DNA from 4 places in the Streptomyces sp. NPDC004610 genome. Region 2 is predicted to be linked to each of the others. Evidence: riboswitches for the same ligand, from Rfam matches in the RefSeq annotation. Region 2 holds a riboswitch; each other region holds the start of a gene.
What was found. A riboswitch is a leader RNA that binds a small molecule or an ion and turns the genes downstream of it on or off. The one in region 2 is predicted to bind cobalamin.

Region 1 (2,190 bases), on a different contig from region 2:
GGGCTCGGCGAGTCCAGGTTCTGCGTCCTCGGGTTCTGCGACTCCGGCTTCGCCGAGTCCAGGCTCTGCGACTCCAGGCTCCGCGTCCTCGGGTTCCGCGCCCCCGGCTTCGGCGACTCCAGGCTCCGCGCCCCCGGGTTCCGCGACCCGCGCTCCGCCAACCCCGGGTTCTGCGACCCCCGGTTCCCCAGCCCCGCCTTCGCCAACCCCAGCTTCGCCAACCCGGCCTTCGCCAACCCCCCGCCCCCGCCGGCAGGCCCCCGCCCCCACGTCCGCCAAGTCGCCCCCGCCACGCTCACCCCCAGCGCCAGCCACTGCACCCGCCGCGACACCCGTACCGCCCGCTCGACATCCGCGACCGTCACCGCCCGCCCCGTCCCGTTCAGCACCGGGCGCCGCTCGACCCGGCCCGCGTACGACAGGGTCCCGCCGAGTCGCACACCGAGCGCGCCCGCGAACGCCGCCTCCACGACCCCGGCGTTGGGGCTCGGATGCCGGTCGGCGTCCTCGCGCCAGGCCCGCCAGGCCCCTCGCGGATCACCTCCGGCGACGACGGTCAGCGCGGCCGTCAGCCGTGCCCCCGGCCAGCCCGCCACATCGTCGAGCCGCGCGGACGCCCATCCGAAGCGCCGGTACCGCCGCGACCGGTGACCCACCATCGCGTCCAGAGTGTTCACCGCCCGGAATCCCAGCAGCCCCGGCACCCCCGCCACGGCCCCCCACACCAGCGCCCCCACCACCGCGTCGGAGGTGTTCTCGGCCACGGACTCCACGACGGCCCGCGCGATCCCGTCGGCGTCCAGCGCCTGCGGGTCCCGCCCGCACAGATGCGGCAACCGCGCCCGCGCCCCGGCCACGTCCCCGCGCTCCAGCGCGCGCCCGATCGCCCGAGCCTCCCGCCCCAGCGAGGTCCCGCCGACCACGGCCCAGGTGGCGGCGCCGGTCAGCAGGACGGAGGCGGCGGCGGAGGACCGTACCGCGCGGGTCGCCGCCAGGCCCAGGGCGGTGGCGCCGCCCACGCACACGGCGGTGTGCAGCGCGCCCCACCCCCGGTGGTCGCGCCACAGCAGTCGTTCCACGGCGCCCGCCGCCCGTCCGAACACGGCGACCGGATGCCCGCGGCGGGGATCGCCGAGGAGCAGGTCACCGAGGAGTCCGGCGGCGGCGCCGTACGCGAAGTCGCGTTCGGCGGACATCGGCTCAGCCGGCCGCGGAGGCGGAAGTCAGGGGGAGCGGGGTCCCGGTTCCGGGTCCGGATCCGTGTCCAGGTCCGGTGGCGAGCCTCGATCGGCAGCCGAGCATGGCGACATGTCCTCACTCAGGGTGTCCGCGCCCTGGTTCGACGAAGCGGCGGTGAGAGTTCCTGGCTCCCGGGGGGTTCTACCCCGGTGACAGTGGCGGGACCGCGCCGGATTCGCACCGGCTTCCTCTCGTGTCGCCGTAGTTGGCCCCGGCAGTCCACCACGGGGCCGGAGAAACCGTCAACCTGCCGCTGACCTGCGACAGGAGAGTGTGCTCAGCTCCACACAGCGACCGTCGCGCACACCACGAGGGCGGGTACGGAACCCAGGTCCCTGGGTCCGGTACCCGCCCTCGTGGGGGGTGTGCGGGACGAACGCGCGCCCGCGGGCACGCCGTTGCGCGCGGGCCGACCGCTGCACGCGGGTCGGTCGACGATCGGACGGGCCCGCCACCGCGCAGGCGCACCCGCGCCGAACGGACCGCCCCGGCCCGGACCGCCCCGTCCCGGCGCGGGTGTCAGGCGACGATCAGATAGATCCCGTACGCCACGGCCCCCAGGCACGCCGCGAAGCAGGCGTACGCGCCGGTGACCGCGAGCGTCGCGCCCCCGCCGCTGTCGGCCGCGCGCTCATGGCGTGCCAGCCCGCTGATGCCGAGGGTGAACAGGCCGACGAGGGCCACGGTGACCACGAGGCTGACTCCGAAGACGGAGCCGAGGGCCGCCCAGTCGATTTCCATGCTGCTGTGTCCTTGAGTGTCGTGGAGGGGGGAGGGGGAGGGCGACGGACGGCGCCGCTCAGACGGTGGCCTTGGGCGCGGCCGGATCGGGACCGGTACCAGAGGCGGAGCCGGCGGCGGGCGTGCCGCCCTGCTGGGCCGGGATGGCGCCCGCGGCCTCCTCCGCGGCCACGGTCGGCGGCGGCGTCACGGCGGCGACGGCGGCGGTGA
Region 2 (2,190 bases):
AGTTCAACCCGGGCGGCGGCTTCAAGTACCTCCCCACCGACACCGCCCCCTCCGCCTACGCCTCCATCGACGGGCTGCGCGCGGTCGCGGGCGGCGGCTTCACCTCCGCCCCGCCCGTCCCCACCACCGCCGGTGCCCCGCAGTGGGTGGGCCAGAGCACCTTCACCTCCGGTACGGCGACCCGGCTCGCCCTGACGGTCGACGACGGCGCCGGCGGCCTCAAGGTGTGCTCGGTCGCCGTCACCCCGACCGGGACGACCACCACCCTGGGCGCGGTCCTGGACGCGGCGACCACCGCCGCCACCCCGGCAGGCTGTGTCACCTCGGTCACCCCGGCCTCCGGCACCGGCCCGGTCACCGCGGTCAACGGCAAGGCCAACAGCGGATCCAGCACCTGGAAGGTCAGCATCGACGGCTCGGCGTTCACCGCGGCGACCCGGCAGACCACGGTCAATGTGGGCGACACCCTGGCGGTGCGCTGGGGCGCCTGACAGCCGTGCGGGCCGGGGACGCGGCTGCCGCCGTCCCCGGCCCGCACGGGCGGTACGGCTAGAACGCGGTCCAGGTGAAGGCGACCTTGTCCCCCGCGTTCAGCTCGAACTGGCAGCCGCCGACCGGGGTCGGGGTGCCGTTGACGGAGATGTTCCAGTAGGCGACCCCGCCGCCGCTGACGTCCTTGATGGACTCCACGAAGAAGTCCTCGAAGGACGGGTACCAGCTGCCGTCCCAGGTGAAGTGGTGCTTGCGGGCCGCGTCGTCGAGGGCGGCCGTGGGCGTCGGCACGGCGCTGGGGTGGGCGCCGCCGTTGGTGCCGTCGCATCTGTGGGTGCCGCCGGTGGCGGTGGTCACCTCATGGCCCTTCGTCCGGACCTTCCCCTTGAACAGCAGCCCGTCGGGGCCCTGCACGGTGAGGGAGACCCGGACCGGGGCGTTGGTGTTCACCGTGGCCGGGTCGGCATGGGCGACGGCCGGGGCGGAGGCCAGGGTGAGCCCGAGGACGGATGCGGCGATCAGGGTGCGGGACGAGCGGGGAGCGAGGGTGGAGCGGCGCATGAGATGCCTTCCTGGTGACGGAGGGCCGGCCGCGCGGCAGGGAGCCACCGGCCCTGACAGGGCGGTGTCTCCCGGCTTCACGCTGCGGACCATGACAGGGGGAAGCGATAGGTCACGCACGCCGGGTATCCCGACTCACGGCCGTCCCACGGCCGTTCACGGTTGCAGGTCAGCGCCGGATTCCCACCGGCTTCCCCCGCACGTGCGCCTCTTCTGTTGTGGTGCCCGGCCCCTCGGGACCGGCCGCGGTGATGCTACCGGGACGACCCGTCCGGAAACAGTCACTTCGGAAAGCCGCTCCCGCCCGACCCGAGGCCCTCTGGGACACCGCCCGCCCGGATGCGATGATGATCGCGGACCAGGCGACGGCGGTCCGAGGAAGCCGGTGAGAATCCGGCGCGGTCCCGCCACTGTGACCGAAGCGCGCACCCCGGCCGACCCACCACCGGACGCCCGCCTCGGCAGCCAGACACTCATACGCTGTCGCCTCCTCGACGGACCCCGGGGCGGATCTCCCCGGAGAGAGGCAGGGCGTGGCATGACCACGACTCCGGCCGAACGGCCGACCCGCACCACCGACCCCGCACCACCGGCACCCTGCCGGATCGTCGTCTGCCGTGACTGCTGCTGCGGCAGCCCCAAGGTGACCGGCGTCGACCACGCCGCCCAGACCGCCCGGCTGCGCTCCGGCGCCCCGGTCCGGATCTCCGACTGCCTCGATGTCTGCGACCAGGCCAATGTGGTGGTCGTCCAGCCCTCCGCCGAGGGCCGGGCCGCCGGAGGCCACCCGGTGTGGCTGGGCCTGGTCAACGACCCCGACGCCACGGAGGACATCCTCACCTGGGTCCGCTCCGGCGGCCCCGGCGTCACACCTGCGCCACCGATCCTGGACCTGTATGTGTTCCGCCCACCGCGGCGCGGGGCGACCCCCGTCGGGGAGGAGCAGTGAACGCCCCGGCACCCGGCCCGGCGGAAGGCCGTGAACACCCGGTGTGGCACCGCCCCTTCGGGGCGCTGAGATGAACACCCCCGCCCCCGGCCCGACCCCACGCGCCGCCGTCCCCGCCGAGACCGTGGCCCGCGCCCTCGCCGACGTAGCCGCCCTCGGCGGGTTCTTCAGCCTCCCCACCGAAGGCC
Region 3 (2,190 bases), on a different contig from region 2:
CTCCAGGAACTCCTCGATGTCGGAGTGCCAGGTCTCCAGGTACACCGCCGCCGCGCCCTTGCGCCGCCCGCCCTGGTTCACGGCGGCCACCGAGGCGTCCAGCGTCTTCAGGAACGGCACGATCCCGTTGGAGTGCCCGTTGGTGCCCCGGATCAGCGAACCGCGTGACCGGATCCGGGAGTACGACAGCCCGATGCCGCCGGCGTGCTTGGAGAGCCGGGCGACCTGGTGGTAGCGGTCGTAGATGGAGTCCAGCTCGTCCTTGGGGGAGTCGAGGAGGTAGCAGGAGGACATCTGGGGGTGGCGGGTGCCGGAGTTGAAGAGGGTGGGGGAGGAGGGGAGGTAGTCCAGCCGGCTCATCAGCCGGTAGAGGGCCGCCACCTCGTCCAGCGCGCGGACGGTCCCGTCCTCCGCCAGCCCGGCCGCCACCCGCAGCAGGAAGTGCTGGGGGGTCTCGATCACCTTGCGGGTGATGGGGTGGCGCAGCAGGTAGCGGCTGTGCAGGGTGCGCAGCCCGAAGTAGCCGAAGAGGTCGTCGGCGGTCGGATCGATGAGGCCGTCGAGCCGCTCCGCGTACGTCTGTACGAAATCGTGGGTGCGGTCGGCGATCAGGCCCTCGCGGTGACCGGTCGCCACCGACCCGGTGAAGGTGGTGACACCCTGCGAGGCGGCCTCGGCGGCGATGGTGAGGGTCAGCAGCCGGGCGGCCAGCCGGGAGTAGGCGGGGTCCTCGGAGATCAGCCCGGCAGCGGCCTCGGTCGCCAGCTCCCGCAACTCCGCCTCGTCCGCGCGGGCGGAACGGCCCCGCAGCGCGGCGGCGGCCACCCGGCCGGGGTCGGCGTCGGGGAGGTCGGCGGTCAGCGTCGTCAGCGTCCGCAGGAGGGCGGTTCCGGGACCGTCGGGCTCCGTGGCGGTAGCCGCGGGGGTGACTGCTGAAGCCGGGTCTGCTGGCGCGATCGTCACGTGGGGCTCTCCCTCGCTCGGCACGGGGCCTCGGGGAGGGCAGGGGGCGGTGACGCACGAGCGCGGGTACGCGTCGCGTCCACCGGCCCATTCCACGAGGCCCGGACGTCATGGCACCCGGGCCGGGTGGCCGGGCGCACTGTCGGCAGGTCCTCGGACTGGCCATGGCGTGCTGACACGGGGCTGGATGGCACCGCGAATACGCACATGTACACCGTTGCGGGACAGTTCCGGATTCGCACCGGATTCCCCTGCGGCGACAGCGAGCATGAGCATACATGTAGTGCCCGGTCGCCGTGTCACCCCCAGATGTTGTGTCGCGCCGGTTTCACAGTGTCAACTCGTAGGTGAGAAGAGTGAGGTCGTCCAGGTGCGGCACGGGATTCCAGTCCCGGTGCGGGGTACGGACGAAACCGAGCCGTTCGTAGAGGCGGTGGGCGGCGTGCATCCCGCTCTGCGTGGACAGCACGATGCGCTCCGCGCCGGGGCGAGCGATGCAGGCCCGGACGAGGGCCTCACCGATGCCGTGACGCCGGGCTTTGGGCGCGACGGCGAGGATGCGGATCTCGGCCTCGTCGCTCGCGGCGGCGGGCGTCCCGCCGGGTGCGATGAAGATCACGGTGTCGGCGGCTCGGTCGGGAACGCCGGTGCGTGGGGGTGGGATGCCGGGTGCGGGTCGTGGTGGGCTGGTCGCGCAGTTCTCCCCCAGAGGGGGCACCCCCACCCCCAGAGGGGGCACCCCCAGCGCCCCTTAGGGGGGTGGGGGTGCTCGGCGTTCAGAGGGTGGCTGGTTGGGCCCGTGGGCGCCGTCTCCTCGTCAGGACCGGTCGACCCCGAACTCGTACGCGACTTCCCAGCGCACGTTCGGCACGGCGATGTCCGCCGTCTCGATGGGGCGTCCGTCCGTGTCGTAGTAGGTGCGCTCGATCGTGAGCAGCAGGTCGCCGAGGTTGATGCCGAGCAGGTTGGCCTGTTCCTGGGTGGCGCGGCCGGGGCGCGGGATCTCGACGGCGGTGTCGATGACGACACCGAGGGACCGCATGCGCTCGACCACCCCCATGCCCGCGAGCGGACCCATCTCGGGGAGTACGACCGGAGTGCCGTCCGTGATCGCCATGGGCTCCCACGACTCGGAGAGCTGGACCGGCTGACCGTCGCCGAGGAACTCGTACCGTGTGAAGACGCAGAGGTCTCCGGGCTCGATGGCCAGGCGCTCCGCGATGCGTT
Region 4 (2,190 bases), on a different contig from region 2:
GCCCTGCGCGGCCACATCGTCACCGGGGTGGACCGCAGCGCGCCCCTGCTGGAGCGGGCCCACAAGCACGCGGCCGGGTCGGGCGCCGAGGTCACCCATGTCCGCGCCGACGCCCGCGCCTACAGCGCGCCCGGCGCCTTCGACATCGTCCTCAATCTGTTCACCTCGTTCGGCTACTTCGAGGACCCGGCGGACAACGCGCGGGTGCTGCGGACCATGTACGACTGCCTCGTGCCGGGCGGCACGCTGGTGCTGGATCTCGCGGGCAAGGAACTGCTGGCCCGCCGGGTGACCCCGCCGAAGGTGGTGCGGCGCGGGGAGGATCTGATGGTGCAGACGGATACCGTGCTGGACGACTGGGCGCGGCTGCGCAGCGACTGGGTGCTGGTGCGGGGCGACCGGGTGACCCGGGCCACCCTGGTGTGGTTCGTCTACAGCGCGGTGGAGCTGCGGCGGATGGCCGAGGAGGCCGGGTTCGGCCGGGTGGAGATCTTCGGCGGCTTCGACGGCCGCCCCTACGACGAGAACGCGGAGCGGCTGGTGCTGCGGGCGGTCCGCGAGGCGTAAGGGGTCCGCCGGAGCCCGGGGTGTGACATCCCCGACCTTTGACCAGGACCGGACGGAACGTAGGATCACGAGGTCAACACCGCGACGGGAATCAGGAAGCCGGTGCGAGTCCGGCACGGTCCCGCCACTGTGACCGGGGAGTGCACCCTTCTGCATGCCACTGCGCGCGGCGCGGGAAGGCGGGGGGAGAACGTCGATCCGGGAGTCAGGACACTGGCCTGTCGCGGGCCCGTTCCGAGGAGCGCGGACTCCCCAGGAGGCTTCACCGTGTACGACGGCCTGTCCCGTCCCCCGCTGTCCACCCCTGCCCGGGTGCCTGCCCATGTGCCCGCCCGTGCCGTACGGGTCACGGCGCTCGCCCTGTCGGCGATGCTGCTCGCCGCCGGCTGCGGCGCCTCGGACGACCCGGCAGCCGACGACCCGAAACCGTCGGGCACGAAGGCCGCCGGGTTCCCCCTCACCGTCGAGAACTGCGGGGTGAGCACGACCTACGACGCCCCGCCCGAGCGGGTCGTCACCATCCACCAGCACCCGGCGGAGCTGATGCTCGCGCTGGGCCTGAAGGACCGCATGGTCGGCACCGCGTTCCCCGACTCGGCGGTACTGCCCGAACTGGAGGCCGATTTCGAGGCGATCCCGGAACTGGCCGAGAAGGAACCGTCGTTCGAGACGATCCTGGAGGCCGAACCCGATCTGGTCTACGGCGGCTACGGCAGCGCCTTCGCCGACAACGAGGGCCGCTCCCGCAAGGCGTTCACCGACACGGGCATCGACACCTACCTCAACCGCGAGTACTGCGCCGAGAACCAGTCGGTGACCATGAAGGACACCTACGACGAGATCCGCACCGTCGGCGACATCTTCGGGGTGCCGCAGCGGGCGGACGACCTGGTCGCCGACCTTGAGGACCGGGTGGAGAAGGCGTCCGCCGCCGTCGAGGGCGCGGACCCGGTGCCGGTGTTCGTCTACGACAGCGGCGACAAGTCCGCGTTCACGGCGGGCGGCAAGGGGCTGGGCAGCGAGCTGATCCGGCTGGCGGGCGGCGAGAACGTCTTCGCCGACCTGGACGAGGTCTTCGGGGACGTCTCCTGGGAGCAGGTCGTCGAGCGCAAGCCCGAGGTCATCGCCATCTACGACTACGCCGGGGCGGGCAGCGTCGAACGGAAGAAGGAGTTCCTGCTCGCGCAGCCCGCCCTCGCGGACGTACCGGCCATCAAGAACGAGCGGTTCACGGTACTGCCGCTGACGGCGGCCCTGGTCGGTATCCGGTCGGCGTACGCCGTCGAGGACCTGGCGCCCGCGCTGCACCCGGAGCGCTTCGAGTGACGCTGCCCGTCGCCGACCGGGCCGGGGCGGTGGGGCGGCGGCTGACGCTCACCGGGACGCTGCTCATCCTCACCCTCCTGCTGCTGGCCTCCATGACGGCGGCGCTGGCCATCGGCTCGGTGCCGGTGCCGCCGGGGCAGGTGTGGGGGATCGTCACCCACGCGCTGGGCGCGGGCTGGGTCGAGCCGGACTGGTCCGGGGCCCGGGAGACCATCGTGCTGGACGTGCGCGCGCCGCGGGTGCTGCTGGGCGCGGTGGCCGGTGCCGGGCTCGCGGTGGTGGGGACGGCGATGCAGG

Region 1: it holds a riboswitch for cobalamin, as region 2 does, so the genes downstream of both, ABZX40_RS13945 (cobalamin biosynthesis protein) here and ABZX40_RS31545 (DUF4430 domain-containing protein) in region 2, are expected to answer to the same signal.
Region 3: it holds a riboswitch for cobalamin, as region 2 does, so the genes downstream of both, ABZX40_RS02345 (ribonucleoside-diphosphate reductase subunit alpha) here and ABZX40_RS31545 (DUF4430 domain-containing protein) in region 2, are expected to answer to the same signal.
Region 4: it holds a riboswitch for cobalamin, as region 2 does, so the genes downstream of both, ABZX40_RS20145 (ABC transporter substrate-binding protein) here and ABZX40_RS31545 (DUF4430 domain-containing protein) in region 2, are expected to answer to the same signal.

Annotation. Positions count from the first base shown of each region.
Region 1 covers NZ_JBEXLA010000010.1:185,176-187,365, forward strand. The annotation lists partial or broken gene ABZX40_RS13945 (cobalamin biosynthesis protein) at 288-1,196, opposite strand; cobalamin riboswitch at 1,338-1,478, opposite strand; gene ABZX40_RS13950 (hypothetical protein) at 1,759-1,980, opposite strand; gene ABZX40_RS13955 (inorganic phosphate transporter) at 2,039-2,190, opposite strand, start outside.
Region 2 covers NZ_JBEXLA010000035.1:4,295-6,484, forward strand. The annotation lists gene ABZX40_RS31540 (prenyltransferase/squalene oxidase repeat-containing protein) at 1-491, shown strand, start outside; gene ABZX40_RS31545 (DUF4430 domain-containing protein) at 550-1,053, opposite strand; cobalamin riboswitch at 1,155-1,274, opposite strand; cobalamin riboswitch at 1,429-1,528, shown strand; gene ABZX40_RS31550 ((2Fe-2S) ferredoxin domain-containing protein) at 1,592-2,002, shown strand; gene ABZX40_RS31555 ((2Fe-2S)-binding protein) at 2,073-2,190, shown strand, end outside.
Region 3 covers NZ_JBEXLA010000002.1:49,346-51,535, forward strand. The annotation lists gene ABZX40_RS02345 (ribonucleoside-diphosphate reductase subunit alpha) at 1-963, opposite strand, end outside; cobalamin riboswitch at 1,090-1,246, opposite strand; partial or broken gene ABZX40_RS02350 (GNAT family N-acetyltransferase) at 1,292-1,537, opposite strand; gene ABZX40_RS02355 (GntR family transcriptional regulator) at 1,781-2,190, opposite strand, start outside.
Region 4 covers NZ_JBEXLA010000017.1:10,096-12,285, forward strand. The annotation lists gene ABZX40_RS20140 (class I SAM-dependent methyltransferase) at 1-567, shown strand, start outside; cobalamin riboswitch at 638-787, shown strand; gene ABZX40_RS20145 (ABC transporter substrate-binding protein) at 835-1,893, shown strand; gene ABZX40_RS20150 (iron ABC transporter permease) at 1,896-2,190, shown strand, end outside.